DNA from 4 places in the Staphylococcus sp. IVB6181 genome. Region 1 is predicted to be linked to each of the others. Evidence: riboswitches for the same ligand, from Rfam matches in the RefSeq annotation. Region 1 holds a riboswitch; each other region holds the start of a gene.
What was found. A riboswitch is a leader RNA that binds a small molecule or an ion and turns the genes downstream of it on or off. The one in region 1 is predicted to bind S-adenosylmethionine.

Region 1 (7,731 bases):
ATTTGAGACAACTCTCTATTTTCTATTAAACTTTCGATAATTTTGAATGCATCAACTACCGCAGTTTTTCCTGATCCATTTTGACCATAAAACCCCACAACGTTAGATTTGTTTATATTAGAAAAATTAGCGTTTGTATTAAAGGAACCGTAGTTTACGTTTTTAATATTGCCTAATGTCATATCACTCATTTTAATTGTTGTTTTCATAATTTCTCCTTATGTCACAGTCACTTAAATTCCCGCTTCTATTATATCACACCTATCTTATAGAATACGTTTTTTTAACTGTTTAGCCAATTTAATCAGTGTATTAGTCTTTTCTAAATATCAAATGTAGATTTATTAATCGATTTTATTTGATAACAATCTATGAATAACTCAATAAAAAAACACCCCCAAGCATTATGCTTGAGAGTGATAGACAATGGTTTACTCGGCAGGGATGACTGCACCATCGTATTTTTTATTGATGAAATCTTTAATTTCTTTAGATTGTAATGCTTTGATTAAAGCTTGGATTTTTTTATCTTTTTCATGACCTTCTTTAACCGCTACTAAGTTTGCGTATGGGTTGTTTTCTGGTTTTTCAAGTGCGATAGAGTCTTTTTTAGGACTTAATTTTTGTTCGATCGCGAAGTTAGAGTTGATGATTGCTGCGTCAACATCTTGGTTTTGATAGATTTTTGGTAAGTACTCAGCTGATTGTTTGTTGTTGAATTTGATATCTTTTTTGTTTTCTACAATGTCGCTGAAGTGTGCGTCTTGGATTTTAACGCCTTTTTTCAATTTCATTAAGCCTTCGTCAACGAAGAATTTCAAGAAACGTCCTTCTTCAGCTGGGTTGTTTGATACGTAAACTGTTGCGCCTTTTGGAAGTTCTTTCAAGCTTTTGTATTTTTTAGAATACACAGCCATTGGTTCTAAGTGAACGTTGCCTACAGATACTAATTTATAGCCTTTGCTTTTCTTTTCAGTGTTTAAGTAAGGTGTGTGTTGGAAGAAGTTCGCATCCAATTCACCGCTGTCTACTAATTTGTTAGGTGTAGTATAGTCGTTGATTGTTTTAATTTTTAAGTCATAACCTTCTTTTTTCAAGATTGGTTTTGCTTGTTCTAAAAGTTCAGCGTGAGGTGCCGGTGATGCTCCGACTTTAATTGTCTTAGATTCTTCTCCGCTTGATTTGTCTTTATTGCCGCATGCTGCTAAAGCTACAGTTAATACTAAAACTGCTAAAATAGTAATAATCTTTTTCATTGAATTGACCCTCTCTTAATGTAATTAACGTTTATCGATTTTATTTGTAGCCCAGTCACCCACAAATTGGATAATGAACACAAATACCAAAATAAAGATAGTTGAAACCAAGATGACGTCATTTTGGTTTCTTGTAAAGCCTGTTAAATAAGCTAAGTTACCTAAACCGCCGGCACCGATTACCCCGGCCACTGCAGTTGAACCTACTAATGCGATAGCTGTAACTGTAATACCTGAGATAAGTGCTGGACGTGATTCAGGAATTAATACTTTTCGAATAATTGTCCAAGTATTTGCACCCATTGAACGTGCAGCTTCAATAACGCCTTTATCTATTTCTTTAAACGCAATTTCAACTAAACGTGCATAGAATGGTGCCGCGCCAATGACTAATGCCGGCAATGCCCCTGTCGGTCCGCTGATTGTTCCTAAAATCAAACTTGTAAATGGAATCAATAACAAGATTAAAATGATGAACGGAATTGCACGGAACAAGTTGACAATGAATGATACGATTTGATAAAACACTTTGGCTGCCGGTGATTTGCTTTTAGCTGTTAAGAAAAGCAGCACACCTAAAATAATGCCGATAAAGAATGCAAAAACAGTTGAAATAGCAGTCATATAAAGTGTTTCGTATGAAGCCACCCAAACTTGATCCCCTTGGACGTTCGGCATGGTTACCATTTCGCGCAGAATATCGCTGAATGACTTATCCATTTCGAATCACCTCCACATGTACATTGCGGTTTTCAAGCTCGTTTTTAAAATCATCAAAAAATTCAGTTTTCAAGTCTGCAATATGTACAATCAAGAAACCGATCGGTCCGCTTTTCGAATGACGGATATTCGCTTCTAAGATGTTCACATCGAGATTATATTTTTGAGTGATATATGATACAACCGGTTCAGTTGTTTCTTCTCCTGAGAAGTTCAAACGGACAATGTAACCATTTGTTGCTTCTGGAATAAGTTCTTGAATCGATTCATCGAATTCATCATTCAAGCCCTCTTTAACGAAGCGTTTAGTTACCGGATGCTGAGGATTTTCAAAGACCTCTTTTACATCGCCGCGTTCAATCACTTTACCATTTTCCATTACTGCAACTTCATCGCAGATTTGACGAATGACATTCATTTCATGCGTAATGATAACAATTGTTAAATCTTCTTCTTTTCTGATTTTCAGTAATAACTCTAAAATTTCATCAGTTGTTTGCGGGTCGAGTGCACTTGTTGCCTCATCGCAAAGCAATACTTTCGGTTCGTTCGCTAAAGCACGTGCAATACCCACTCTTTGTTTTTGACCGCCAGATAGTTCAGAAGGATAAGAATTTTCTCGCCCTTTAAGTCCTACAAGTTCTACAAGCTCTTGTGCTCTGCTTTCAGCTTTCTTCTTATCTACTCCGGCTATTTCCAACGGAAACTTAATGTTATCTACAACAGTTCGCGACCAAAGCAAGTTGAAATGTTGGAATATCATACTTACCTTTTGTCGTTTCTGTCTAAGCTGCGCCTTGCTGAGTTGTCCTAATTCATCTCCATCTATGATGACTTCTCCTGATGTAGGTTCCTCTAAATAATTTAAAATTCTGACAAGTGTACTTTTACCGGCACCTGAAAACCCGATGACACCGTATATGACACCTTCTGCCACATCTAAATCGACATGATCAACTGCCAGCACATCTTGGTGTTTCGTCTTATACCTTTTGACGATTTGTTTCAGTTGAATCACTTGTTTCTCCCCTTTCCTTACTTTACCTGCAAAATTAAAAATGCTTTCTCTTATCGCTGCTGTAAGCAAAAAAGAGAAAGCAATTTAAAATTTCTTTCTCTCATCTTCAAAAGCAGTTCAACTTTTTGTGAATTGGCACCATTTCTTTAAAAGACGGTTGCCGGGTTTCAACGGGCACATCCCTCCACCTCTCTTGATAAGAGATAACTATTTAATTGATATTAATCCTACCACTTCACTCGGTAGGCGTCAATAACTATTTTAAATTTTCTAATAAATAAGGAACAGATTGAAATGCATAAATGCGTTTTAGTTCCTCATCTTTAGACATCACCATCAAAACAGGAACAGATTGAATTTGATATTGTTCGCTGAAATCTGCATGGAAGTTTAAATCTGCCTTAACAATCGGCAAGTCTAAAATCTCATTTGCAATATCCAGCATGCGTTCAGACACTTTGCATGTTCCGCACATCGGTGTGTAGCCGAATATCAAATGTTTATCTTGATCAAAGTTTTGTGTGATATCTGCAATATGCTGCTTAGAACTCATCTATATACTAATCCTTTCACAGGTGCTTCACCTTTTACCATAAATCCATAATTTCTAAGCACTCTGGCAAGATATGGGCGTGGACAGCGAGCCACCTCGCAATATGTTTTATCTACAAAAATATGCTCGCTCTCAGAAAGATAATGTTTAAACCATTGACGAATCCGTCTGCCTTCCTTATCCGCATCAACAAGAATATAAACCGGACGCTCATATAATGTTTCGATCATATCATCTAATTTATCGATTCCCATCGTACCATGTGTACAAATAATCTGTACTGGTTCATCAATGACCTCTTGAACACGCTTCTTATCTGTCTTACCTTCAACAACGATTACTTTATCTAACAATGCCATATTCACTACACTCCAATACTCTCGTGATATCATTGCATAATAACTTGCAAACGTAAGTGCTTAGGTTCTTACCAATATTATATTGTTTTGTGAGCTGCTAACTCAATTGTAACGCAAGCGCCTTTTAAATTACACGCAACTTGTTTTATGTACAAACAAGCCCTTTTAATTTATGTAATAATTCTGCTGTTAAGCACTTGCACTTTACCTTCATAGTTACTTATAGCCCGTTAAATAAAAAAATAACTCCAAAATACAAAGTATCTTGGAGTTACGACGAATCGTCAATTATTCACCGATCATTTCTTTATATTGATCTGCTGATAATAATTCATCTAATTGGCTTTCGTCATTTAATTTAACTTTAACCATCCATGCTTTTTCGTATGGTGATTCATTAACAAATTCTGGGCTGTCTTCTAATTCTTCGTTAACTTCGACTACAGTTCCTGAAACTGGAGCGTATAATTCAGAAACAGTTTTAACTGATTCAACGCTTCCGAAAGATTCGCCCTCTTCGATATCATCGTCAGCTTCTGGTAATTCAACGAATACGATATCACCAAGTTCTCCTTGAGCGTATTCAGTAATACCGATTGTTACTGTATCGTCCTCAACTTTTACCCATTCATGTTCTTTTGAATATTTTAATTCCTCTGGCACTGCCACACGAATCCCCTCCTATTTTATAAATGAATACTCTTTAATGATGCCATATGAAACCTTTTCATTCAACTATTTATAGACATCTTGTAGTTTTTTAATCTTTAGAGTTAATTTAATAATTAGCAATCTGTTGTTGCTGTTGGGCTTTTAACTTAATTTACCCAAGTATCTTTGTATTCTTGCTCTTTAAAACCTAATGTAATTTTATTGCCAGACACAGCAAGCGGACGTTTGACTAACATACCGTCAGAAGCCAATAAATCTAGTTTTTCATCATCAGACAAACTGTCTAATCTATCTTTCAGACCAAGTTCGCGGTATTTTCCTCCGCGTTTGTTAAATAACTTATCAAGCTCAACACCCGTTTTATCAATAATGTCTTGCAGCTCTCTTTTATTCGGGTTTAGTTCTACAATATCAATCGGTTCATAACTTACACCATATTCATCTAAAAATTTTGCAGCTTTTTTACAAGTCGTACAGTTGTGGTACTGATAGAATCTAATCATCTTTTGACCTCCTTTAACTAATTATTTCTAATATAGCAAATTTTCATAAAGAACGCTTTAAATTATAGGTATATTTTTTTAATCTTACGCACAAATTGGTTATAATAATGTTAGTAGTATCAGAAAAAAGGAGAGAAATTTAAATGGAATCGATTAAAACACGTCAAGATTTCGATAATATCATTCAAAGCAATGAACCAGTTATCATTAAATTCGAAGCTGGCTGGTGCCCTGATTGCCGTGCTATGGATATGTGGATTGACCCGATTGTTGAAAAATACAACGACTATAAATGGTATACAGTAAACCGCGACGAATTAGAAGATGTTGCACAAGATTACGAAGTCATGGGTATTCCTAGCTTGCTTGTATTCAAAGATGGAAAAAAAACTGCACACTTGCATTCAGCAAATGCTAAATCTCCAGAACAAGTTGAAGATTTCTTAAGCCAAACTTTCAATAAATAATTAATAATTTTACGTCTAACGTATAAATAAAGCCGGGTTGCATTGATTTGCAGCCCGGCTTTTTCTATACATTAATATTCTGAAATAAAATTTTCAGTATGACGCGGTTTTTTTGGAGGGATTTTTGTTTCCATGTCTGTAAGATATAAGAAACCTAATAAATCTTCATCATCTTCTACACCTAATACTTTTCTCACTTTAGGTTGGAAAATGTATGGCGGTGTTTTCCAGCACGTACCGATGCCTGCTTCATGCAGCAGCAGCATCAGGTTTTGTGCATAAGCACCAAATGCTAAATGGTTCTCTAGGTTTTCTTTTTGTCTTGGATCTCGTTTTACGATCAATACGAGTAAGCCGCCTAATTTTGTCACTGCATCGTAGTGACTTTGCTGTTTCTCTGGTTCGTTGCGAAACGCATAACGAGAAACCGATCTGCTTAAATCAGGCAGTCTGTCTTTAGACACATGGATGATTCTCCAAGGTTCCCTCATTCCATGATTAGGTGCATCTGTAGAGAGTTTTAATGCTTCATACAACGCTTTATCATCTATATGCATATCATGGTCAAAAATCTTCACACTGCGTCTTGAAGAAATTGCTTCCCTTAATTCCACAATCCAACTCTCCTTTACCTATTGATAATCATTATCATTTATAGTATAGATTGGTTTACATATTATTTCAAATTATTTGTTTATATCATATAAAGTTAACAATTCTTTTAATTTGCTGACATGAATTTGTCCTGGTGCTTGCGCTTCACCTAACGCACCATATGACACTGTACCGCCAAAGACACCTTGCGCTGTTCTTGAAACCAGTCCTAATTGAGACATAGAAATACCAATCACTTTAGCGCCGACACTCTCTGATGAAATATACAACGCATCTAATAAATGCGTTACATCCTCTGCAGTGTTCGGCATTACTGCAAGTTTTATATAATCTGCCCCTGTCTTACTCATTTTAAAGTAAGTAAATTTCAAGTTTTCTAACGGAGGTGTTTGTTTGAAGTCATGTTGAGAAAGTACTACTTCTAAATCGTATGCTTGTGCTTTCTTTACTAATTGCTCAATACGTAATTTGTTTTGTTCTTCCCATTCAATATCAATCATATCGATACCAGACAATTCGATTAATGCTTCAACCAATTCATAATAAGCTGTTTCGGATTTTTCCCCTTTTCCGCCTTGTGAACTTGTACGATAGGTCACTAGAATTTTGGCAGTTTGATGTGCCTCATGCAATGCAGCTGTTAATGCTTCTAATGCCTCTTGATCAAACGTTTCTCGCTGATCGATTCTTAATTCAATGATATCTATTGCTGCTGCATTTTCCTTCAATTGTGTCAGTAATTCTTCTGTTGCTTCAAATTTCGGCGCAATAGTAGCCGCGACTTCAACCTGTGTCATTGTAACAACCCCTTTATTTAACATTGCTGCTTGTTATTTTGAATCGTTTATATTATTAATAGTTTAACACTAGTCTAAAACTAATAGTAAGACTATAAATGATAATATAACTAAAATAATAAGCGCTATAACGATAAATGCAATGCACCCCATGTCATCTGTCCCTTCTCACGCTTGTGTGTACGCATTATAATTATTTTATATAATAGCATAAGAATTACCTGGAGGTACAATTACATTCATTAAGATTAATGTAGCTTAATATTGCAAGCAACACCTTTTATAATTTTACTTTTTTGTTAAAACCATCATTTTAGTATTGCTTTGATTAAATACGTATAATAATATTAAATTAAACTTATCAGTGATAACGGGATTAAGACAAACAAACAAGAAATCCAGATATACCAAAAGAGGTGTTATTTATGAAAGAATTCCGCTTGCTAGGCCCAGAAGATTTAGATGAGGTCTACCAACTATTCAAAGAAGCAACGCGTGACTTTAAAAATATTTATACATGGGCGATTTATGATGAAAATACATTGTCAAAGGACTATTTCAAACGACTAGTAGATAAAAGCAATAAAGTCCAATATTTATTCGGCGTCTTCTTCAACAAAGAACTTGTGGGTGCATTAACTTTGTTTCACCCTATTATTGTCGGAACACAGCATAAAGCAATCATAGAAAATATGTATGTTAAAGATATCGATCATCTCGATGAGAAATTATTGAACACTGTTACTGATTTTTGTGAACAACGTGCAATCG
Region 2 (7,731 bases), 610 kb from region 1:
GAATTATCGGAAGTTCCGGATAAAGTGTTTGCGGATAAAATGATGGGTGACGGTATTGCGATTTTACCTGAATCCGGTGAAGTCTTTGCGCCGTTTGACGGTGAAGTTAAAATGGTCTTTCCGACAAAACATGCAATCGGATTAGAATCAAAAGACGGTATCGAGTTATTGATTCACTTTGGTATTGATACTGTGAAATTAGAAGGCAAAGGCTTTGAAATTTTAGTGAACCAAAACGATAAAATCGTACTGGGCCAACCTTTAATGAAAGTAGATTTAGATTATATTAAAGCCAACGCAAAAAGCACAATCACACCTATCATTGCGACAAATCTGAATCAGCAAAATATTAAAGTCTTGCATCTTGGTCAAGTAGAACACGGCACTGCTGTTGCAGAAATTAAATCATAATTGTATTTTGAAACTGATAAATCATAAATTCTATGTTTATCAGTTTCTTTTTAGCTTGCTTTGGGTATTGAGTTACATTGAAGCAATGCTGCAATAAAAAGTATCTTTTTTTAGTAAATAGCGATAAAATATGGTTAATTAACTACAAGGATTGGTGAATTATATGGCAAATAACGATAAACCCCATCGCTTTTCATTAAGCGAAACAAGGTTTATGAAATTTATGGGAGGCAAGAATCTGTTATTTGGCCTAATCATGCTGATATTGATTGGTGTGGCAATTTTTATTTTTGATAAGGTCTCATACATATTCCAGCCTTTTATAATTATCTTCAACACAATTGCAGCACCTGTCATTTTAGGATTGATTTTGTTTTACTTATTAGATCCTGTTATTCGATTTATGGAACGTTATAACATCCCAAGACTTTGGGGGATTATTATTCTGTTTTGTTTGGTGGCTGCAGTCATTACGTTAGTCGTGAATTTATTGATTCCGGTCATCAGCGACCAAATCAAAAGCTTTGCGCACAACTTCCCAAGATATACAGATAAGTTCAATGAGCTGGTTACGCAAGTTTCAAGCTGGTCTAACTTGCCTGGCGTTTCGAACTTCTATACGCAGATACAAGATCAATTAGATAAAATTGCGAAAAAAGTACCGGGTATGGTTTCAAGTTTCTTTGATGATTTCGGAACGAAAATTATGTCGATTATTGATACGGTTGTCAACATCGGTGTCGTTATCGTTACAACACCATTCGTGTTATTCTTCTTCTTAAAAGACGGCCACCGTTTCAAAGAAAATGCGACAAAAGCAATTCCGCCGAAATACCGTAAAGATTTTCATGAAATCATTGAAAGTATGAGCATGCAAGTTGGTTCTTATATCCAAGGACAAATGATTGTATCATTTTGTATCGGGGTCTTGCTCTTTATCGGCTACTCGATTATCGGTTTGGATTACAGTTTAGTCTTAGCATGTATTGCAGCTGTAACGAGTGTCGTACCGTATTTAGGACCTACGATTGCGATTTCTCCTGCTATTATTATGGCATTGATTACATCGCCGATTATGCTGATCAAACTGATTGTCGTATGGACAGCAGTGCAATTTATCGAAGGACACTTTATCTCTCCGAACGTTATGGGTAAAACATTGAAAATCCACCCATTAACCATTATCTTCGTGTTGTTATGTGCAGGTAATCTTTTAGGTATTGTAGGGGTTATCTTAGCCATTCCGGGTTATGCAGTTATCAAAGTATTGGTTATGCATTTATTCGGAATGTACAAACGCAGATACAACCGCTACTACGGTCAAGATTCCGGTCCGTATGAAGTGGCAGACGAAGAATGGGCAGATAATCCGAACAATGAAATCAAATAAGTACAAGGTTAAGGCATGACACTTTTGTTAGGTGTGATGCCTTAATTTTTTGTCACATGCACAAGGATATGTGGTAATATTTACATATATTATAAAAGATTTCATGACTGATTGTGCTATCAGAATAAATAGAATCGAGTGGAAATATGTCGAAAAGAATGAAAAGCAGATTAATCACAGGTGCTAAAGCAGTGTTTGCGGCAGTGCTTTTTATCATAGTTGTGATGACGTTATATCGAGAACTCTCAACTATTAACTTTAAGAAATTGTTTATGCTCTTTGAAAAATTAAACCGCGTGGAACTGACAAGCTTGCTTGTGGTTGGCGGACTATCCATTTTACTGTTGAGTTTTTATGATGTGGTAATGGTACGTACATTAAAACTGAAAATGCCGATGATGAAAGTCATGCGTGTCAGCTATATTATCAATGCTTTGAATTCGATTATCGGGTTCGGAGGATTTATCGGTGCGGGTGTGCGTGTATCGGTATATAAACAATACACAAAAGACACTAAGACTTTGCTGCACTATATTTCATTAGTGCTGCTGTCGATGCTGACAGGCTTAAGTTTATTATCTATTTTAGTTGTGACACATGTCTTTAATGCCAAGCATTTGCTGGATGACTATCCGGTGGTACATGTCTTGTTATATGTTGTGGCGTGCTTCTTGCCTGTGTTTGTATTTGTGACGATTAAAAAGCCAGTACAGCAATCACATCGTTTTACAGGTGTCTATTTGACGATTGTTTCAAGTATTGAATGGCTTGCTGCGAGTATGGTTTTGTATTTTGCATTGCGTATCGTTGATTTGAATGTGGAATTCACTTCATTTGTCGGCATCTTTATTATTGCAGCAATTGCGGGTTTGATCAGTTTCATTCCTGGGGGCTTTGGTGCATTTGATGTCGTGATATTAGTCGGTTTGAAACATTTGAATCTGCCGGAAGAAAAGATTGTTTTAGCCTTGATGCTGTATCGTTTCGCTTATTATATTGTACCGGTTGTCATTGCGTTGATTTTATCAATGTTTGAATTCGGGACTTCAGCCAAACGCTACCTTGAACAATCGAAATATTATACCCCTGCAAAAGAAGTGACATCGTTCTTGTTTTCTTATCAAAAGATGATCACGCAAAAGATTCCGTCATTGTCTTTAGCAGTACTCGTTATGTTTACAAGTATGATGTTCTTATTAAACAATGTCAGTATCATTTATGACGGACTCTATGACCCGAATCACATGTTTTATTATATTGTGGTAACGATTCATACTAGTGCATGTTTGATTTTAATGCTGAATGTACGCGGTATTTTCAAACAAAGCCGACGTGCGATTTTATTTGCGATGATTTCTGTTATTTTAATTTTTATGATTACGGTTTATACCAATACGTCGTTTTTATTAATTACATGGCTGATCATTGTCTTTGGTTTATTGGTTTATGCGTTCTTAAAAGCACAAGTGCTCAAACGTCCGATTCGTTTGCGCCACTTGATGTCAATGCTGATTATTTCGGTTGTGATGTTAACGTTGAATCATTTTGTCATTGCTTTTGTATTAGAAGCAGTCGATGCGTACCGCATTGAGGTCGACAACTCGATGCTGCGCTATTATTTATGGCTGACGATTTTAGCAGTGATTGTTATTGTGACATTTATCGTATGGCTGTTTGAACAAGCATATAAAAAAGTGAAACCTGATAATGATATTGCACAATGCGAAGCGATTATCGAACAATACGGCGGCAACTATTTAAGTCATTTGCTGCATAGCGGAGATAAACAAGTGTTTATGGATGAATCAGAAGAGGCTTTTATTATGTATCGTCTGAAAGCCAATTGCTTAGTTGTGCTAGGTGATCCGATTGGTAATAAAAACCGCTTTAACGCCTTGTTAGAAGCGTTGTATCATTACGCCCGATACGTTGGGTATGAAATTATTTTCTATCAAGCTACAGACCGTTATATGCCGCTGTATCATGATTTCGGGAACCAGTTCTTTAAGCTTGGGGAAGAAGCGGTCATCGATTTAAGCACGTTTACAACTTCAGGCAAAAAACGCAGAGGTTTTCGTGCTACGTTAAATAAAGTCGAAGAACAAAACATCAGTTTTGAAATTATCGAACCGCCGTTTAATCAAGATTTGCTGAAAGCGTTAGAACAAGTCAGTGATGCGTGGCTGGACGGCAAAAATGAAATGCATTTTTCAGTCGGGCGTTTTACACATGATTATTTAGAGAAGGCACCCGTCGGTATTTTAAGAGAGGCGGACGGTCGAATTATTGCTTTTTGCAGCTTAATGCCGATTCATAATGATGAAGCTATTTCTGTCGATTTGATCCGCTGGCTGCCGGAAGTAGATTTACCGCTGATGGATGCGTTATATCTGCATATGCTACTGTGGAGCAAGGAACAGGGGTATCAAGCTTTTAATATGGGTATGGCGACTTTATCTAATGTGGGTCAAAATGAATACTCGTATTGGAATGAACGTTTAGCAGGAAAAGTATTTGATAACTTTAATACATTGTATCGTTTCAGCGGTTTAAGAAGATATAAAGAGAAATTCAAACCGAATTGGGAACCGCGCTTTTTAGTATATTCGCGTCATAGTTCGTTATGGCAAGGAATGTACAAAGTTTTATGGGTAATTCGCTCCAAACATTAATTGTATAACTGTATTCAAGGCTGAGGCAGCGTATTCGTTGTCTCAGCTTTTTTACATGCATGTAAATTTTGTTGACGAAATATTATTTCTAAAGCCAAAATTCAGAAAAATAAGAATAGTCTATTGACATTACGCTGTATTAGTTCTATACTACTGAATAAATTAATAAAACTTATCCAGAATGGTGGAGGGACTGGCCCAACGATACCAGGCAACCTATTTAAGTTAGGTGCTAATTCCAGCAGGTGAAGACCTGAAAGATAAGCCCAGCGAGTCTATCTTTTTCAGGTAGGCTCATTTTTTATATATTCAAGGAGGAAATGAACATGACAAATGATTTTAAATTCGAAACGTTGCAATTACACGCAGGACAAGAGGTAGATCAATCTTCGCATTCGAGAGCGGTACCGATTTATCAAACGACTTCATTTACATTTGACGATACACAACACGCAGCTAACTTATTTGGTTTAAAAGAACTTGGTAATATCTATTCTCGTTTAACTAACCCTACTGTAGCAGTATTTGAAACACGTGTTGCTGAACTTGAAGGCGGGGTTGCAGGGATTGCGGTAGCATCAGGTATGGCTGCGATTACTTATGCAATTCAAACTGTAGCAGATGCTGGCGACCACATCGTAGCAAGCTCTACTTTATACGGCGGTACACATACATTATTTGCACATACTTTACCTAAATTCGGTATCGATGTTTCTATCGTTGACAGCAAAAACTTTGATGAAGTGAAAAACGCAATCAAAGATAATACAAAAGCGTTATACATTGAAACTGTAGGGAACCCTGAAGGTAACGTTGAAGACATTGAAAAATTAGCTGATATTGCACATGAAGCAGGTATTCCATTAATCGTAGATAACACATTCGCTTCTCCATACTTAATCAATCCGATTAAATACGGTGCAAACATTGTGGTGCATTCTGCAACTAAATTTATCGGCGGTCATGGTACTTCTATGGGCGGTGTCGTTGTAGACGGCGGTAACTTCGACTGGACACAAAATGACAAATTCCCTGGTTTAACTGAGCCTGATCCTTCTTACCATGATTTAGTATTCACTGAAGCTTTCGGCCCAGCTGCATTAGCTTTCAAAATCAGAACAACTTTACTTCGCGATACAGGTGCAGCGTTATCTCCGTTTAATGCTTTCTTATTATTGCAAGGTTTAGAAACATTATCATTAAGAGTAGAACGTCATGTTGAAAACGCAGAAAAAGTAGCGAAATTCTTAGAAGGCCACGAAAAAGTAGAATGGGTTAAATATGCAGGCTTGCCTTCAAGCGAATATTACGACTTAAAACAAAAATACCTTCCAAAAGGCGCAAGCTCAATCTTTACATTCGGCGTTAAAGGCGGCTATGAAGCAGGTATTAAATTTATCGAATCATTAGAATTATTCTCTTTACTTGCGAACGTTGGGGATGCGAAATCATTAGTCATTCACCCAGCTTCAACAACACATGCGCAATTAAATGAAGAGGATCAATTAAAAGCAGGTATTACACCTGAAACTATCCGTGTATCTATTGGACTTGAACATATTGATGACATCATCAATGACTTAGAAAAAGGATTAGACGCGATTTAAGATGCTCTTTACTGATGGAATTCCTATTCTGCCTGTATTAAAGCAGGAACACATCGATTTTGAAGATAAACGGATAACTAATGGTTTGAATTTATTGATTGTTAACCTTATGCCTATGAAACAAGATGCTGAAAGACAGTTGTTAAGATTGCTTGGGCAGACGTGTCACGACATTAATGTCGACTTTATCTATCCGGTTACTCATCAACCTAAATCTTCTTCGAATCGACATGCTGAGCAGTATTATAAGGAATTTGATGAGATTAAAGATAATTATTATGATGGTTTTATAATGACAGGTGCACCTGTAGAACATCTTGATTTTTCTGCTGTAGATTATATAGAGGAACTCAAAGAGATTTACGATTGGTCGAATACCCATGTCAAACAGCGTTTATTTATATGCTGGGGCGCACAGTTTGCGTTGAACTACCGTTACGGCATTCATAAACGGATGTTTAATGAAAAACTGACTGGGATTTATCGTTATCAAATCTTACAGGCGCATCCTGCGTTGTTTGAAATTCCAGAGTATATTATTCCGCAATCTAGGAGTTCTTATATGGATCCTGCTGAATTGATGGAAGAAGCGGACTTAGATGTTATTACTTACAGTCCGTATACGGGTGTTGATTTCATTTCAAATAAAGACCAATCGGATTTGTATATCGGCGGCCATTTTGAATATGAAAGCAATACGTTGTTAAATGAGTTTATACGAGATAGTGAGAAGAATGCAGCTTCTGCCGCAAAACCTAAAAACTATTTCAGAGGAGATTCATTAGAACCGCTTCCTGCACATTGGATTCCTTATGGTCAGCAGCTCTTTCAAAACTGGACGGATATGATGGAACAGTGCCGTTTTCCAGTGAAGGAAAAAGAAGCGGATATTCTTGATAAGTAACTTGTCTTTGCAAGCTGAATAAATAAAAAAACAATGCGCGAGCACATCCTAAGGATGCATAGCTTGCGCATTGTTTTTATGATACATACAATCTGTTATTGTTCTCTTTGACGTTTAATTGCTTCACGCTGTGCAGCTTCTTCTGCATAACGTTCTGGGTTCTTTTTATAAAAGTCTTGGTGATATGCTTCTGCTTCATAAAACGGCATTACCAGCAGGACTTTTGTTGCGACCGCTTTATCTTTATCAATTGTTGATTTTAATGATTCAATATATTGATTTGCGGTTTCACGCTGGTCTTCATTGGTATAGAATATAGCTGTACGGTATTGCGAACCGCGATCTTGATATTGTCCTTCAGCGTCTGTCGGATCAATCACGGAAAAGAAGATTTCTAATAATTTATGATAAGACATCAGTGCGACGTCGTATTCTATTTTAACAGTTTCTAAATGACCGGTAGTTCCGCTTTTGACTTGTTCGTACGTAGGATGGTCAACATTGCCTCCCATGTAACCTGACGTGACTGTTTCAATGCCGTCAAACGTATCAAAGGGTTTGACCATACACCAAAAACACCCTCCGGCAAAATAAGCTGTATTGATATTCATGCAATCTATCCTTTCTATTTCTGGGACCTTAGTACCATTTGCTAGGTAAATACTTGATTTTTAAAAGGAAATTATATAACTTTAGTATGTATTAATTATATTACATAGGCTGTTAATTTTGAAGATATAAGGTTGA
Region 3 (7,731 bases), 840 kb from region 1:
TACAACCAGACGGCTCAACTAAAGTTACATTCAGCGATGGTCGAGAAATCACTATCCCTAAAGGTGAAAAAGGCGATAAAGGCGATACTGGTGCAGCAGGTCAAAACGGAACTTCAGTAACAGTAACAAATACAGAAGTTCAACCTGACGGTTCAACGAAAGTAGTCTTCAGTGACGGTAAATCTCTAGTTATCCCTAAAGGTCAAAATGGTGAGGATGGTCAATCTATTACAGTAAGATCAACAGCACCAGATGCGGATGGTAATACAGTTGTGACATTCTCTGATGGCTCAACAATCACTATCCCTAAAGGCGTTAAAGGAGACAAAGGAGATACAGGTGCAGCCGGCACAAATGGTGTGGATGGAAAATCAGTCACTATTACTGGTACAACGCAAACACCAGACGGTAACACAGAAGTAACGTTCAGCGATGGCACAAAAGTAGTCGTTCCTAAAGGAAACAAAGGTGATAAAGGTGAAGACGGTACGTCTGTCACAATCACAAACTCTGAAGTACAACCAGATGGCTCAACTAAAGTGACGTTCAGTGATGGCAGAGAAATCACTATCCCTAAAGGTGAAAAAGGCGATAAAGGTGACGCAGGTGAAAACGGAACTTCAGTAACAGTATCAAGTACAGAAGTTCAACCTGACGGTTCAACAAAAGTAGTCTTCAGCGATGGCAAATCTCTTGTTATTCCAAAAGGTGAAAAAGGTGATGATGGCCAATCAATCACAGTAAGATCAACAGCACCAGACGCTGATGGCAATACAGTTGTAACATTCTCAGATGGTTCACATGCTGTGATTCCTAAAGGAGATAGAGGTGCAGATGGTACTTCAGTAACTATTACAGGAACTGAAACATTACCTAGCGGTGATATCAAAGTTACATTCAGTGATGGTCATGAAATTATCGTTCCAAAAGGTGCGAAAGGCGATGCTGGTCAATCTGTTACAGTCGTAAGACATTCTAAAACTCCTGAAGGCAACACAGTTGTTGATTTCAGTGACGGCAGCAGCATTACTATTCCAAAAGGCGACAAAGGCGATAAAGGTGAAGACGGTACATCTGTAACAGTCAAAGATTCACATCCTGATGCGGATGGCAACACAGTTGTAGAATTCAGCGATGGCAATACTATCACAGTCTTAAAAGGCAAAGATGGCAAAGACGGTAAAGATGGCAAATCAATTACTGTAGTCGGACAAAAAGTTGATCCAAACGGAAACACAATCGTTGTCTTCAGTGACGGTCGTGAAATCACAATTCCAAAAGGCAAAGATGGTGCATCAGTATCTGTAAAAGATTACCACTTTGACCATGATGGCAATACAATTGTTGAGTTCAGCGACGGTAATACAATTACAGTCTTAAGAGGTAACGACGGTCTTGACGGTCGTGATGGCCGCGACGGCAGAGATGGACGTGATGGCAGAAACGCAGTACCGACTCCACCTGCATATATCGTTAATAACTACATTGATGCATATAACACAAATGTAATCATCTTCAGTGATGGTCAACGTGTTGAAATTCCATGCAATGCTTATGGATATCCTGTTGCAATTGTAGGATATAACCATGATGCAATTGGTAATGTGGTATTACAATGTGCAGATAATACAAGAATTATCGTACCTTGTACAAAACCAGTCACACCAAAAGTGTCAATTCCAATGATTCCATTGGTACCAGCACAACCAAGTGTTCCTGTACAACCACAAGTACCTGTAACACCACAAGTACCAGTAACACCGCAAGTACCTGTAACACCACAAATACCGGTGGCACCGCAAGTACCAGTGGCACCGCAAGTATCAGTGGCACCGCAAGTACCGGTGACACCGACAACAAACAGAAATAAAAATGTACCAACAGGTACTGTTGAAACTACTCCAGTACAACCAAAATCTGTTGGACATACACATTACGTGAATGTGGGTCAAAAAGATACGAATAAATTTGCTGGTAAACACCTTGAACATAAAGTGGTTTATCACAATGTAGAACAACCTAAAGCAGCACCAGTACAACAACCAGAAAAATCAGCGCAATCATTACCTGATACAGGTTCTGACGAAACAGCACCATTATTATATGGTTCATTGCTTGCTGGTTTAGGTGCAGCATCAGTACTTGGATCAAAACGTCGTAAAGATGAAGAATAATACTATGATTTGAGTATAAAAGGAATCAGGCTTCGGCCTGGTTCTTTTTTAATAGTGAATGAAAACGCTTTCTTATTTTAGGATTTTTGAATTGAATAAATTTAAGTAACTTTCTGAAAAATAATGTTGACTTTTTCACTCAGTGTTTGTAAGATATGGAATATAAATGAATTGAATATAACTCTTATCCAGAGAGGCGGAGGGACAGGCCCTGTGAAGCCTCGGCAACAGAATTAATGATGATCATTAATAACTGTGCCAATTCCTGCAGTGAGATACTGTGAAGATGAGACGAGCCGATATATTATATCCCGAGGACTTGTTTCATTAGTCCTCGGGATTTTCTTCTTTTGGAATTATCACAAATTAAGAAAAATTCATTCATTTCAAATTATTAGAGGGGGATTTACCTATGATTGAGTTCAAGGATGTCAATAAAACATTCCGTAAACGCTCAACAAAAATTCAAGCTTTAAAAGATGTCAGTTTCACTGTAGAACGACAAGAAATTTTTGGGGTTATCGGGTACAGTGGTGCAGGTAAAAGTACTTTAATCCGACTAGTGAATAAGCTTGAAGATGCAACATCAGGAGACATTATTGTAGATGGTCATAACATTAATCAATATAACAAAAAAGAATTGCGCAAAGTTAAAAAGAATATAGGAATGATTTTCCAGCATTTCAACTTGCTTAATTCTAAAACAGTATTCAATAACGTAGCAATGCCGCTCATCCTTGAAGGCAAGAAGAAGCAATACATACAAGCAAAAGTCGAAGAAATGCTTGATTTCGTAGGGTTAGCTGATAAAGGGTCACAGTATCCTAATGAGCTTTCAGGCGGTCAAAAGCAAAGAGTTGCGATTGCACGTTGCATTAGTGACGGATCCTAAAATCTTGTTATGTGATGAAGCAACAAGTGCGTTAGACCCTGCAACAACGGATTCGATTCTGCATTTGTTAAAACGCGTCAATCAAACATTTGATGTCACAATTTTGTTAATTACACACGAAATGAGTGTGATTCAACAGATTTGCGATAAAGTTGCGGTAATGGAACAAGGCAGTGTTATAGAACTCGGCAGTGTCTTAGATGTTTTCAGCCATCCTAAGACAAAGACAGCTAAGAGCTTCGTCTCAACCGTTATCAGTACAGATATCAGCGATAAAATGATTCATCAATTACCAACTGATGATAATAATTATTTAGATGTCAAAGTGTACTTAGAAGGTTCGCAGCTTGGTCTCTCAGTGATTCAGACATTAATTAAAGATTTCAAGCTGGATGTGAATGTTATCTATGCATCGATGTCAGACATTCAAGATACTTCAGTGGGTTATCTGACATTACGAATTAAAGGTTCAGATGAAGAAAAGCAACGTGCCTTTGATTACTTGAAGCAAAATAATATTGAATTTGAGGAGGTAAAATAACATGCTCGGTTCAACTTTAGATTCTTCTCAATTACTTGAAGCTTTATATCAAACACTGCTAATGGTTTCTATTTCGTTAGTTATCGGTGCATTAATCGGTATTCCATTAGGTGTGTTACTAGTTGTCACAAAGAAAGACGGCATTTGGGAAAATAAAGTAATTTATCATGTTCTTAATCCGGTGATTAACGTACTGCGTTCTGTACCTTTCATCATCTTATTGATTGCGATTGTACCATTCACGAAATTAGTTGTAGGTACATCAATCGGAACAGCAGCTGCAATAGTACCGCTTACTGTTTATGTAGCGCCCTATATTGCAAGACTCGTTGAGAACTCATTGCTTGAAGTGAGTTCAGGTGTGATTGAAGCAGCGAATGCGATGGGAGCATCTCCTATTCAAATTATCCGCTACTTCTTATTACCAGAGGCATTAGGATCATTAATTTTAGCATTAACCACAGCAATTATCGGTTTAATCGGAGCTACTGCGATGGCAGGTGCTGTCGGAGGCGGCGGTATTGGTGACTTAGCTTTAGCTTATGGTTACCAGCGTTTCGATACAATCGTCATTGTGATTACAGTCATTATCTTAGTTATTATGGTTCAGCTGATTCAATCTCTAGGGAATGTATTAGCTAAGAAAATCAGAAGAAATTAATTTAAAAAGGGGCAATTCGTTCAATGAAGAAATTATTAGTACTAGCAATCGCATTTGTCGTTATTCTTGCGGCATGCGGGAAGAAAGATGATAACAAAACAGTTACAGTCGGTGTAGCATCTAACGAAACAAAAGTTTGGGATAAAGTCGCAGAATTAGCGGAAAAAGATGGTATTACAGTAAAAGTAAAACAATTCTCAGATTATAACGTACCGAACAAAGCGCTGAACGATGGGGATATCGATATGAACGCATTCCAACACTTTGCATTCTTAGATCAATATGAAAAAGCTAACAAAGGTACAAAGATTACGCCAATCCGTACAACAGTATTCGCACCATTAGGTATTTACTCTAAAAAAATCAAAGATATTAAAGAACTGAAAGACGGAGCTAAAGTGATTATTCCTAACGACGTATCTAACCAAGCACGTGCGTTAAAACTTTTAGAAAAAGCTGGCTATATCAAACTTTCTAAAGACTTCGGCTTAAAAGGCGGAATCAAAGATATCGTTGAAAATAAGAAAAAATTAGATATTAAAGCAGTAGATGCGCAACAAACAGCACGTGCATTAGACGATGTGGATATTTCAGTTATCAACAATGGTGTAGCAACTAAAGCTGGTTTAGATGCGAAAAAAGATCCAATCTACTTAGAAAGTGATGACGCGAAAGCTTCACAACCATACATCAACATTATCGCTGTTAACTCTAAAGACAAAGATAATAAAACATTGAAAAAAGTTGCGGAACTTTACCACTCTAAAGAAGCACGCAAAGCATTAAAAAAAGAAACAAAAGACGGTGAAATCATCGTTGACTTAAAACAAGATGAAATCAAAAAAATCAGTGATGATTTGAAAAAATAAATTAATCTAGTTTTCTTGAAAGCATACTTAATTTAGGTATGCTTTTTTTTTATCTGGTATCTTATTGATAAAGATATTTTAAAATCTAAAGATTAAAGTAATTAAGGGACAGTAAATGAAAAGGGATATGCAGTATAAACTAAGCCATAGCTAGTTTTAAAGGTCGTAATCTTTATTGAGTGCGACCTTTTTTTAATGTTATAGGGAAATCCCTGATTTTGTATTTAATTTTAATTAATTTTTGAAAAGTATTCAATTCTGAACAACTTTGTTATATGATAGTTAGGTTAATTCTCACAAGAGAACCCCTTTAACACACACTTCGCAAACGACCCTTTTTGTTTGCATTTCACTTTTAACTACACTTTTTATTCACTTTTATATCCATTTTTATGATTTATCTTGCGTTATTTTATCAACTTAATAGGAGCAGCAACTATGGACTGTACATACAATATTTTTACTTCAACTTTTTGTAATTTCGAATTAATGCATAACAGCCAGTACATTACAGTATATTTTGTGATAAGCGGCAGAGCAAAAATGATCATGGATGAAAGGAAAGCTGAGTATTCGGCAGGAGATATCTTTATCACTACGCCGGAAATGAGAGTCTCGCATATCCAAAGTATTAAAGGCAGTATTATTTGTCTGTCTATTAATAAAATCCACTTTAATAAATACTATTTAAGAATCTCGGGGAAAATCAAGAAAACACATGAAATCAAATGCGGCATGAAGAAAGCTATGCTGAACTATATTCGTTATGTGTATGAGGAAGATCTGCTGATGGCAGATATTAATGTCATTAAACTGATTAATTATATGCATATATATTATAGTGAATTTGATAGTTATATATTTAACTTCACGAGAAATGAAATAATAGTTAAAGCGATTACACATATTAATAATAACTATAAAGCACCTTTGGCATTGGGGGATGTTGCACAATGTTTATTTGTGAACAGCAGCTTTCTTTCGAGAAAGTTTAAAGCTGAAATGCGCATGGGTTTTAGTGAATATGTCAGACGCATCAAACTTTATCGTTTCGCAGAAGACTTGCTGGTCAGCGGTAATGAAAAAGAACTGTGGAAAACGTATCATTTTGCTAGTTACCGTACCTTTTTGAAGAACTTTAAATCGCAATTCAACATGACACCGACAGAGTTTATATTGCAATCAAAACAATGCAAAATCGAAGAAAAAACAGTAACTGAAAACATTTACAAACAAGCTTTAGAATATTTAAAAGAATAAATAAAACTAAATAATAATCATATTCTAGTTGGTTACACTTTTTTACTTTAGACATACACTATTTTTACTATTCATTTGATGTTCATCTTTTTTTGTCGAAAATACGTTAATATAAATTTTGTTCTCTTAACGAGCAACAGTTAAGGGATGAAAATAAAGTCATCATTTTCAGCATATAGACAAAGATACAACGGAGGAACCATCAATGAAACAACAATCAAAGAGAAGACTTGATTTTCTGCCGAATAAGCAAAACAAGTATTCAATCCGTAAATTTACGGTAGGCACCGCTTCTATCCTCGTAGGAGCAACATTCTTGTTTGGACTCAGCCATGAGGCGCAAGCAGCAGAAGAACAAACACCAAATGACGTTACAGTACAATCTCAATCTGTAAATACACATTCAAACAATGAATCAGCGTCTCAACCATCCCAAGAGACATCTGATACAGCAGCCGTTACACCGCCCGTAACAACAGAGGCCCCTGCTTCTGAAACAGCTGCACCAACAAATCCAAATGCAACACCAACTACATCACAAGAATCAACTTCACAACAAAAAGCTCCAACATCAGAAACGAATGAAGTTTCAACTCAAACAACAACCGCTTCACAAACAACACCAACATCATCAGAATCAACACCAGTTGTCGAACAGCAACCAACTTCAGAAACAATCGCGAAACCGCGTACAAGACGTGCTTTAGAAACTGCAGATACATTTGAAAGTATACCTGCACCTGTAAACAATGAAACATATAACGGGAAAATTATTGATTATAGTGGCGATTTAGTTAAGAAAGTAGAAAATCCAGGAAAAACCGTTGCTCCGGATTACATCAACTTTTCTCCTAAATTTACAAACTATGATAGTAAATCATACTCGTTCTTAACAAATGGAACAAACGTAACAAGCAAGAAGCTTACAAATACAAATGATGGAGCTATTCATGCTTATTTAGGTGATTACATTACTTTAAATAACACAAGCCCAGAAGCTTATGTATATATCAATAATGTGGGTATAGCAGATGGTCATAAAGTAGATGCATTAGTTCATGTTACAAGAGATCAAGCTTCAACAAACTTTCCGACTGATATTAGATATTTCTTCACTTCAGGACGTGATATGTTGTCTATGACTTCTCAAGACGGAGGAGGCACAACAGCAAATATTAAGTTCTTGCAAAACATTGAAGAAGCAAGACTTGATGAATTTTACAATACGATTCAAAATGGAACATCGATTTCTTCAGTGGTTGATGGTTTAAATGCATTGAATAGCGAAGCACATCCAGTCAGCGGGTTACTTAATATTTATGATTTAGATGATT
Region 4 (7,731 bases), 1.0 Mb from region 1:
CGGGTCGAAGCCGCCTTTATGGAGTGGGTGGCATTTAGAAATACGTTTAATACCGAGCCAAGCACCTTTAATCGGTCCATGAACTTCAATGGCTTCTTTCGTATAATTAGAACAAGTAGGGTAGAAGCGGCATGTGGGCGGTGTCAACGGTGATATAAAATGCTGATACAGCCAAATGATGCCTAAAAAGAGCTTCTTCAAATCAATCCCTCCGCTTTATATAAACTAAATCGTAACGAATCTATTTTAGCATAGAATACAAAGGAATGTGATGGAATGTGATTATGCATGATCAATTTGATAAAGAGATAAGGCTCCATTTTACTGACGAAAATGATCAGCCGGATGGAGAACATGTATTAGCAATTACGTGTATGAAGGGGCAGTATTTGCTGACACGTCATAAGAAAAGAGGGATTGAATTTCCTGGAGGAAAAATCGAAGCAGGCGAGAGCAGTGAAGCAGCTGTTTTACGTGAGTTGCATGAGGAAACAGGGGGACATGCCAAAGCAATGACTTATATTGCGCAGTATACTGTGTATCATCCTGATGGAGAAAAATGGTTTACGAAAGATGTGTATGCTGTTCTCGTCGATCGTTTGGATGAGAAGTCGGATTATCTAGAAACAGAAGGCCCTGTTTTATATCGTTCGTTAGACGCAATTCGTGATGAGGATAAAAGTTATTTGCTGGAAGACGAAGCAATATTAAAATGTGTAGAAAGAGTGATACAACTTGGACTTTATCAAAACGAAACGAATGCCGATTGATTTATCGACGCATATTGGTGAAGAAGTGACGTATTTGGTGGATCATTTGCGCGTGAAAGGGTTAATGATGAAGCCGAAAAAAGATGTGAAGCGGATTGTAATTTATCTGAGAGGCGGCAAAGGCAAAGTAGGCCGTGTACGTGCTGGACGTATGCTTCAGTTTGCAGATGAGCATACTTTAGTCTTCGGTCCGTATTACAGAGGCAACAACGGCAGTGAAGGAAGAGATGAATTCAGCGGAGATGATTTGCACGATGTCACACAGGCTATTCGTATTTTGAATGCTAAGTATCCTGATGCTTTTGTGCATATCATTGGTTTTTCACGAGGCGGTTTGCAAGGATTATTGACATTCCAAGATTTGCCGGCAGATAGTTATATTATTTGGGGCGGTGTTTCTGATTTGCATCTCATGTATGAAGAACGTGTAGATTTAAGAGGCATGTTGAAACGTATGGTAGGACATCCTAAGAAAGATGACGCAGCCTACGATCAACGAGAAGCACTGCAATATATTGATGCAGACAGTCCGCCGATACTTATTGTGCATGGCGGTGAAGATATTCAAGTCGGGATACATCAAGCTTATTATTTAGAGGAATACTTAGAACGTATCGGACATCGTTATCAAACTTTCTATCAAATGAAAGAAGGACATGTACCGCGTCCTAAAGCATTAAAAGAGGTATTAAAGGTCATCCGTCAGTGGATGGCAAAAGTTGAAAATCAGCAAAACTAAAACGACCGAAGCGATGGCTTTCGGTCGTTTTGTAATAGATTATCTATTTTATTGAAAGGGTGATTATGCTTTGAATCCGCCTTTATCAGCGATTTCTTGGCTTTCTTCACCGAATTTCTTGAAGTTTTCAACGAAACGTGAAATTAAATCTTGTGCTTGTTCGCGGTAAGCATCTTGGTTGCTCCAAGCATTGATAGGTTGCAAGATTGAATTTGGAACGTCCTCAATTTCTTTTGGAACACTTAAACCAAAGACTTCATCTTTTTCAAACTCTGCTTTCTTCAAATCACCTTTAATGGCAGCATCTACCATACGACGTGTATATTTAAGGCTGATACGACGACCTACGCCGTATTTACCGCCTGTCCAACCTGTGTTTACTAAGTAAACATCTACGTCGTGTTTATCGATTAAATCACCTAAAAGCTCAGCATAAACTTTTGCATGCAATGGTAAGAATGGTGCACCAAAGCAAGTTGAGAATGATGGTACAGGTTCTGTAATACCGCGTTCTGTACCTGCAAGTTTAGAAGTGAAACCACTTAAGAAGTGATAAAGTGCTTGCGCTTTATTTAATTTAGAGATTGGCGGCAACACGCCGAATGCATCTGCAGTAAGGAACACAATTGTATTTGGATGTGCACCTTTTGAAGGTTTTGCGATATTTTCAATATAATCGATCGGATAAGCAGCACGTGTGTTTTCAGTGTGCTCATTGTCATCGAAGTCAACAGAACCATTATCTTCAACAACTACGTTTTCTAAAATTGTACCGTAACGGATTGCATTATAGATTTGAGGTTCTTTTGATTTTGATAAGTTGATAGCTTTTGCATAGCAGCCGCCCTCGATGTTGAAGATACCGTTTTTGTTCCAACCATGTTCATCATCACCGATTAATTTACGATCAGGTGCTGCAGATAAAGTAGTTTTACCTGTACCTGATAAACCGAAGAATAATGCGACATCGCCTTTTTCTCCAACGTTTGCTGAGCAGTGCATACTCATGATATCTTGCTGCGGCAATAAGTAGTTCATTACTGAGAAGATACCTTTTTTCATTTCACCAGCATATTCTGTTCCCCCGATTAGAATTATACGGTGTTTGAATGAAATGATAACGAATGTTTCTGATTTTGTGCCGTCAACTTCAGGATTAGCTTTGAAATAAGGTGCTGAAACGATTGTGAAGTTAGCTTTGATTTTTTCAGCTTCATCTTTTGAAGTAGGGCGGATGAACATATTGTGCGCAAATAAGTTATGCCAAGCCATTTCATTAATTACAGTTAAACGTAACTGAGTATCTTGGTCACTGCCTGCATAACCATTGAAGACATAGAGTTCATCTTTTTGATCTAAGTAATCTAATACTTTGTCATACAGTCTTAAGAAAGTTTCTTCTTCGATAGGTTGGTTAATTGATCCCCAGTCAATTGCATCTCTATAGGAAGGTTCGTTTACAATAAATTTATCCTTAGGAGAACGACCTGTGTATTGTCCAGTAAGTGCGTTGATTGCACCTAGTTCTGTCAATTCGCCTTCGTTATTGTCTAAAATCTTGTTGTAAAGCTGTGTTTTAGTCAGTTGGAAAAGTGATGATGATTTTCCAATTAAATGTTCCAATTTTTTTCGGTTAGTTTGTGCATCTACTGCCATTTTAAATAACCCCTCCAGAGCATTAAGTATTAATTGTAATTGTAAGCCTTTACATTTTCATAGTATAACATATTACCATGATTATTCCACAACAGATTAAAGATTTTGTAAACATAGAATTGACAAGTGTAAATTGTTTGGGTAGTATTGTGTGTAACGGATTCTCTTATCCTGAGTGGCGGAGGGACATGGACCCAAAGAAGCCCAGCAACCTCTCCTTATTGGAGAAAGGTGCCAAACCGTTTGCAAATGTCATAGAAGACGTTTGAACGATAAGAGCGAAAGGACGTTTAAGGGCTTTCTCTCTATGTATATAGTTAGAAAGTCCTTTTTTATTTGAGCTCGTAGATAGAGAATTTTCGTAAAAAAATCAAAAGGAGTCAGTTATGTCGAATAATAGAAGATTATTTACGTCAGAATCTGTTACAGAAGGGCATCCTGATAAAATAGCGGACCAAATTTCAGACGCTATTTTGGATGAATTATTAAAGAAAGATCCGGATGCAAGAGTAGCTTGCGAAACAGTAGTCACTACAGGAATGGCTATGATTGTCGGAGAAATTTCTACAGCAACTTATGTTGATTTTCCTAAAGTTGTCAGAGATACAGTAGAAGAAATCGGTTATACACGAGCAAAATATGGTTATGACAGCCAAACAATGGCGGTTATGTCAGCAATTGATGAACAATCACCTGATATTGCTCAAGCAGTTGACCGTGCGCTGGAATACAGAAATGAAATTACGGAAGAAGAAATCGAAAGTACAGGAGCAGGGGACCAAGGTTTAATGTTTGGTTATGCGACTAATGAAACAGAAACTTATATGCCTTCACCTATCTACTTCTCTCATCAATTAGCAAAACGCTTATCAGATGTTAGAAAAGACGGTACTTTAACATACTTAAGACCGGACGGCAAAGTTCAAGTGACTGTTGAATACGATGAAAACGATCAGCCTGTTCGTATTGATACTATTGTATTATCTACACAGCATGCAGAAGATGTAAGTTTAGATCAAATTCAAAAAGACATCAAAGCGCATGTTATCGATCCAATCGTACCGAAAGCATTATTAGATGAAGAAACAAAATTCTTCATCAATCCTACAGGACGTTTTGTAATCGGCGGACCGCAAGGTGATGCTGGTTTAACAGGCCGTAAGATTATTGTAGATACTTATGGCGGATTTGCACGTCACGGCGGCGGATGCTTCAGCGGTAAGGATCCTACAAAAGTGGACCGTTCAGCAGCTTATGCGGCACGTTATGTGGCTAAGAATATTGTTGCTGCGGGCTTAGCAGATAAATGCGAAGTACAGCTTGCTTATGCAATCGGTGTTGCTGAACCAGTATCGATTTCAATTGATACATTTGGTACAGGCAAAGTGTCTGAAGGTGTGTTAGTTCAAGCAGTCAGAGATAACTTTGATTTGCGCCCAGCAGGCATCATTAAGATGTTAGACTTGAAGCGCCCGATTTATAAACAAACAGCAGCATATGGTCACTTCGGCCGTACAGATGTTGCATTACCTTGGGAACGTGTTGATAAAGTGGATGTATTGAAAGCAGCAGTCCAAGCATAATTTCGTACTTTTTGAATAAAATACGCTTTATTATCGATACATTTGAAAATTTCCTTTATAATTGGTAGTAAGATAAGTAAAGGAGCGGAAATATGTTATGGGACCATTGGAAATTGGTTTAATTGCAGCAATTGTTGTAGCTGTTATCTGTTTTGTACTCTTCTTAATTGCGTTAAACAGTAAGAAGAAAGCAAAATTGCAAGCAGAAGAACAATATGAGGCAAAAGAAAGAAGTTTAAAAGAAAATTATGAAGACGAGTTGGAAAAAGAACGCGTCGAACATAAAAAAGCGGTCACTAAACAACGCGCTGATTTTGATGAAACAGTAACTTCGAAAGACCGTGAAATTGATGCGCTGAAGCTCTTCTCTAAAAATCATAGTGAATATGTGACAGATATGCGTTTAATCGGTATCAGAGATCGCTTGGTCAAAGAAAAACGTATCCGTCCTGAAGATATGCACATCATGGCGAATATTTTCTTGCCGAAGAACGATTTCAATGATATTGATCGCATCAGTCATTTAGTGTTAACGCGTACAGGGTTATACATTATTGATTCACAGTTATTGAAAGGGCATGTTTATAACGGTATCAGTAAAGAACAATTCAGTACTTTACCGACAATTGAACAAGTCTTTGATGTACTTGATTTAGATAAACGTCATCCTCAAACACTAGTGTTAGATGAGAATGATGATAAGCAATCAGCTTCATTTGTGAATTATTCAAATCAATTAAAACGTGTAGAACAGCTTGCTGAAACGTTGAAACGCGAATTAGATTTGAAATATACACCAATGGCATTGCTTTACTTCAACCCTAAAAATGAGGGTGCTGTAACGATTTCTAACTATTCTCAAACAACGAATACAAAAGTATTGGTTGGACCTGAACAGTTAGATGAATACTTTAATAAATTCGTATTCCATGGACGTATTCAATATAATGTTGAAGATTTGCAACGTGTCATGGAAGAAATCGAATCATTCAACTAAACGACAAAGTACCATTGACTGCAAGTATTGCAGTGGATGGTACTTTTTCATTTTAACCAGGACTTTCACTCATGCACTGTTTAACAATTAAGCGTATAGTAAAGGTTGAGAAAAGCGAAGGCTAAAGGAGAGATAGAGATGGAGTATATTACATTTTATAATGGTAATACAATGCCGAAAGTCGGATTAGGCACTTTCAGAGTAGAAAATAATGATCAATTAAAAGCATCTGTTCAATATGCTATTGAACAAGGTTATAGAAGTATTGATACTGCTATGATTTATCAAAACGAAGAAAAAGTAGGAGAAGGTATTAAAGCAGGTATAGCCGCTGCAGGAATAAAACGTTCAGATGTGTTTATTACCTCTAAACTTTGGTTGGATGATTATGGAAGAACGAATGTAGAAGCGGCTTATCAAACATCACTGGATAAATTAGGATTGGATTATTTAGATTTATACTTAATGCACTGGCCTGGTACAGATGAAGATTTAATGATAGAAACATGGCAGGGTATGGAAGATTTATTGAAAGATAATAAAGTTAAAAACATCGGCGTCAGCAATTTCCATCCCCATCATTTAGAAGCCCTATTATCACATGCTTCTATCAAACCTGTTATCAATCAAGTTGAATTTCATCCTTATCTGACACAAAGTGATTTAAACTTATATTTAAATGCACAGCGTATTCAAATGGAATCATGGTCGCCCTTAATGAATGCACAAATTCTTGAAGATGAAACTGTAAAACAAATTGCAAAAGAAGTTGATAAATCTCCAGCACAAGTTATCATTCGTTGGAATCTTCAACATGATGTGGTAGTAATTCCAAAATCAGTAACACCTTTTCGCATCAAAGAGAATATTCAGGTCTTTGATTTCGAACTTACTGAAGACCAAATGCAGCGCCTTGATAATTTGAATCAAAATAAAAGAGTAGGGCCTGACCCAGAACATTATGAAGGTCATAAATAAAGAGGATAACATAGAATGAAAATAGAGAAGCGGGTTCACTACAAAACCTGCTTCTCTATTTTTGCTTATCTTTTCATTTTTAAACTAAATGATAGCCGATCAGACAAGCCGCAAAACATAAACCATACTGCAATAAACTATAAACAATGAACAGTGTCAGTTTTGTTTTATTCATTAGCATTTGTGACAGCTCTGAAGAAAGCGTAGAAAAAGTGGTTAAACCACCTAAAAAACCTGTAACGAGCAATGGCGACACAAACGCATGTCCTATGGCCATACCTGAAATAATACTGATCAAAAAGCTGCCGGCTATGTTAACGATTAATGTCGCAATCGGAAGCTGCGTACGTAGATTTTTACAACTATTTGTGACAGCTGCACGTACAACTGCACCTAAACCGCCGCCAAGCATCACTAAAAGTAAATTAATCATTACTTAACGCACCTCCCAATTTAGTTCCGATATAACATAAAATTATACCTAACACATAACTTGAAAGGGCATAAATAATGAGTAAAGGTATTTGCTGATGGGCAAGCATTTTAACCAGTTCAAATTGAAATGTGGAAAAGGTTGTCAATGCACCTAGCAAACCTGTAGTGATGCCTTTCTTGACTAATGGATGATTTTTAAAGTATTGGATAGCCAATGCTGAAATCAATCCCATCAAAAAGGCACCAGCTAAGTTTGCGGTAAATGTGCCTATCGGAAAACCTTGTCCGGAATTTAAAAATGAAAATAAATAGCGCAGCAATGCACCTATGGCACCGCCTGCAAAAACATATAAATACTGCACATTATCGCCTCTTACAATCGTAATATATAAATTATTCTACGATGCTCATAAAATGTCAATCTTGTTTTAAAATTATTTAAGCATACCGAAAGAGAATAATGACGCAACAATATGAATGACAATTACAATCAGTAAAAGGATTGGCAGGAATTTGCTTGCTGGTCTAATCCAATCTTTACGATCTTTGGCATGTTTGATTGATTTATCCGCT

Region 2: it holds a riboswitch for S-adenosylmethionine, as region 1 does, so the genes downstream of both, MUA90_RS08065 (O-acetylhomoserine aminocarboxypropyltransferase/cysteine synthase family protein) here and MUA90_RS11020 (methionine ABC transporter ATP-binding protein) in region 1, are expected to answer to the same signal.
Region 3: it holds a riboswitch for S-adenosylmethionine, as region 1 does, so the genes downstream of both, MUA90_RS01545 (methionine ABC transporter ATP-binding protein) here and MUA90_RS11020 (methionine ABC transporter ATP-binding protein) in region 1, are expected to answer to the same signal.
Region 4: it holds a riboswitch for S-adenosylmethionine, as region 1 does, so the genes downstream of both, metK (methionine adenosyltransferase) here and MUA90_RS11020 (methionine ABC transporter ATP-binding protein) in region 1, are expected to answer to the same signal.

The regions. Positions count from the first base shown of each region.
Region 1 covers NZ_CP095096.1:2,249,833-2,257,563, forward strand. Annotated here, with positions in the region: gene MUA90_RS11005 (ATP-binding protein) at 1-209, opposite strand, end outside; gene MUA90_RS11010 (MetQ/NlpA family ABC transporter substrate-binding protein) at 432-1,256, opposite strand; gene MUA90_RS11015 (methionine ABC transporter permease) at 1,281-1,976, opposite strand; gene MUA90_RS11020 (methionine ABC transporter ATP-binding protein) at 1,969-2,994, opposite strand; SAM riboswitch class I at 3,092-3,197, opposite strand; gene MUA90_RS11025 (thioredoxin family protein) at 3,251-3,547, opposite strand; gene MUA90_RS11030 (toprim domain-containing protein) at 3,544-3,906, opposite strand; gene gcvH (glycine cleavage system protein GcvH) at 4,195-4,575, opposite strand; gene MUA90_RS11040 (arsenate reductase family protein) at 4,725-5,081, opposite strand; gene MUA90_RS11045 (thioredoxin family protein) at 5,225-5,548, shown strand; gene MUA90_RS11050 (nitroreductase family protein) at 5,620-6,162, opposite strand; gene aroD (type I 3-dehydroquinate dehydratase) at 6,235-6,960, opposite strand; gene MUA90_RS11060 (GNAT family N-acetyltransferase) at 7,386-7,731, shown strand, end outside.
Region 2 covers NZ_CP095096.1:1,643,252-1,650,982, reverse strand. Annotated here, with positions in the region: partial or broken gene ptsG (glucose-specific PTS transporter subunit IIBC) at 1-411, shown strand, start outside; gene MUA90_RS08075 (AI-2E family transporter) at 575-1,801, shown strand; gene mprF (bifunctional lysylphosphatidylglycerol flippase/synthetase MprF) at 1,948-4,473, shown strand; SAM riboswitch class I at 4,643-4,740, shown strand; gene MUA90_RS08065 (O-acetylhomoserine aminocarboxypropyltransferase/cysteine synthase family protein) at 4,800-6,080, shown strand; gene MUA90_RS08060 (homoserine O-succinyltransferase) at 6,082-6,984, shown strand; gene msrA (peptide-methionine (S)-S-oxide reductase MsrA) at 7,080-7,595, opposite strand.
Region 3 covers NZ_CP095096.1:347,029-354,759, forward strand. Annotated here, with positions in the region: gene MUA90_RS01540 (LPXTG cell wall anchor domain-containing protein) at 1-2,174, shown strand, start outside; SAM riboswitch class I at 2,356-2,467, shown strand; partial or broken gene MUA90_RS01545 (methionine ABC transporter ATP-binding protein) at 2,587-3,607, shown strand; gene MUA90_RS01550 (methionine ABC transporter permease) at 3,609-4,268, shown strand; gene gmpC (dipeptide ABC transporter glycylmethionine-binding lipoprotein) at 4,292-5,137, shown strand; gene MUA90_RS01560 (helix-turn-helix domain-containing protein) at 5,687-6,397, shown strand; gene MUA90_RS01565 (GA-like domain-containing protein) at 6,603-7,731, shown strand, end outside.
Region 4 covers NZ_CP095096.1:1,243,461-1,251,191, forward strand. Annotated here, with positions in the region: gene yidD (membrane protein insertion efficiency factor YidD) at 1-201, opposite strand, end outside; gene ytkD (RNA deprotection pyrophosphohydrolase) at 285-770, shown strand; gene MUA90_RS06110 (alpha/beta hydrolase family protein) at 736-1,509, shown strand; gene pckA (phosphoenolpyruvate carboxykinase (ATP)) at 1,573-3,165, opposite strand; SAM riboswitch class I at 3,329-3,444, shown strand; gene metK (methionine adenosyltransferase) at 3,552-4,748, shown strand; gene MUA90_RS06125 (NERD domain-containing protein) at 4,846-5,745, shown strand; gene MUA90_RS06130 (aldo/keto reductase) at 5,884-6,723, shown strand; gene MUA90_RS06135 (fluoride efflux transporter FluC) at 6,803-7,156, opposite strand; gene crcB (fluoride efflux transporter CrcB) at 7,149-7,520, opposite strand; gene MUA90_RS06145 (hypothetical protein) at 7,593-7,731, opposite strand, start outside.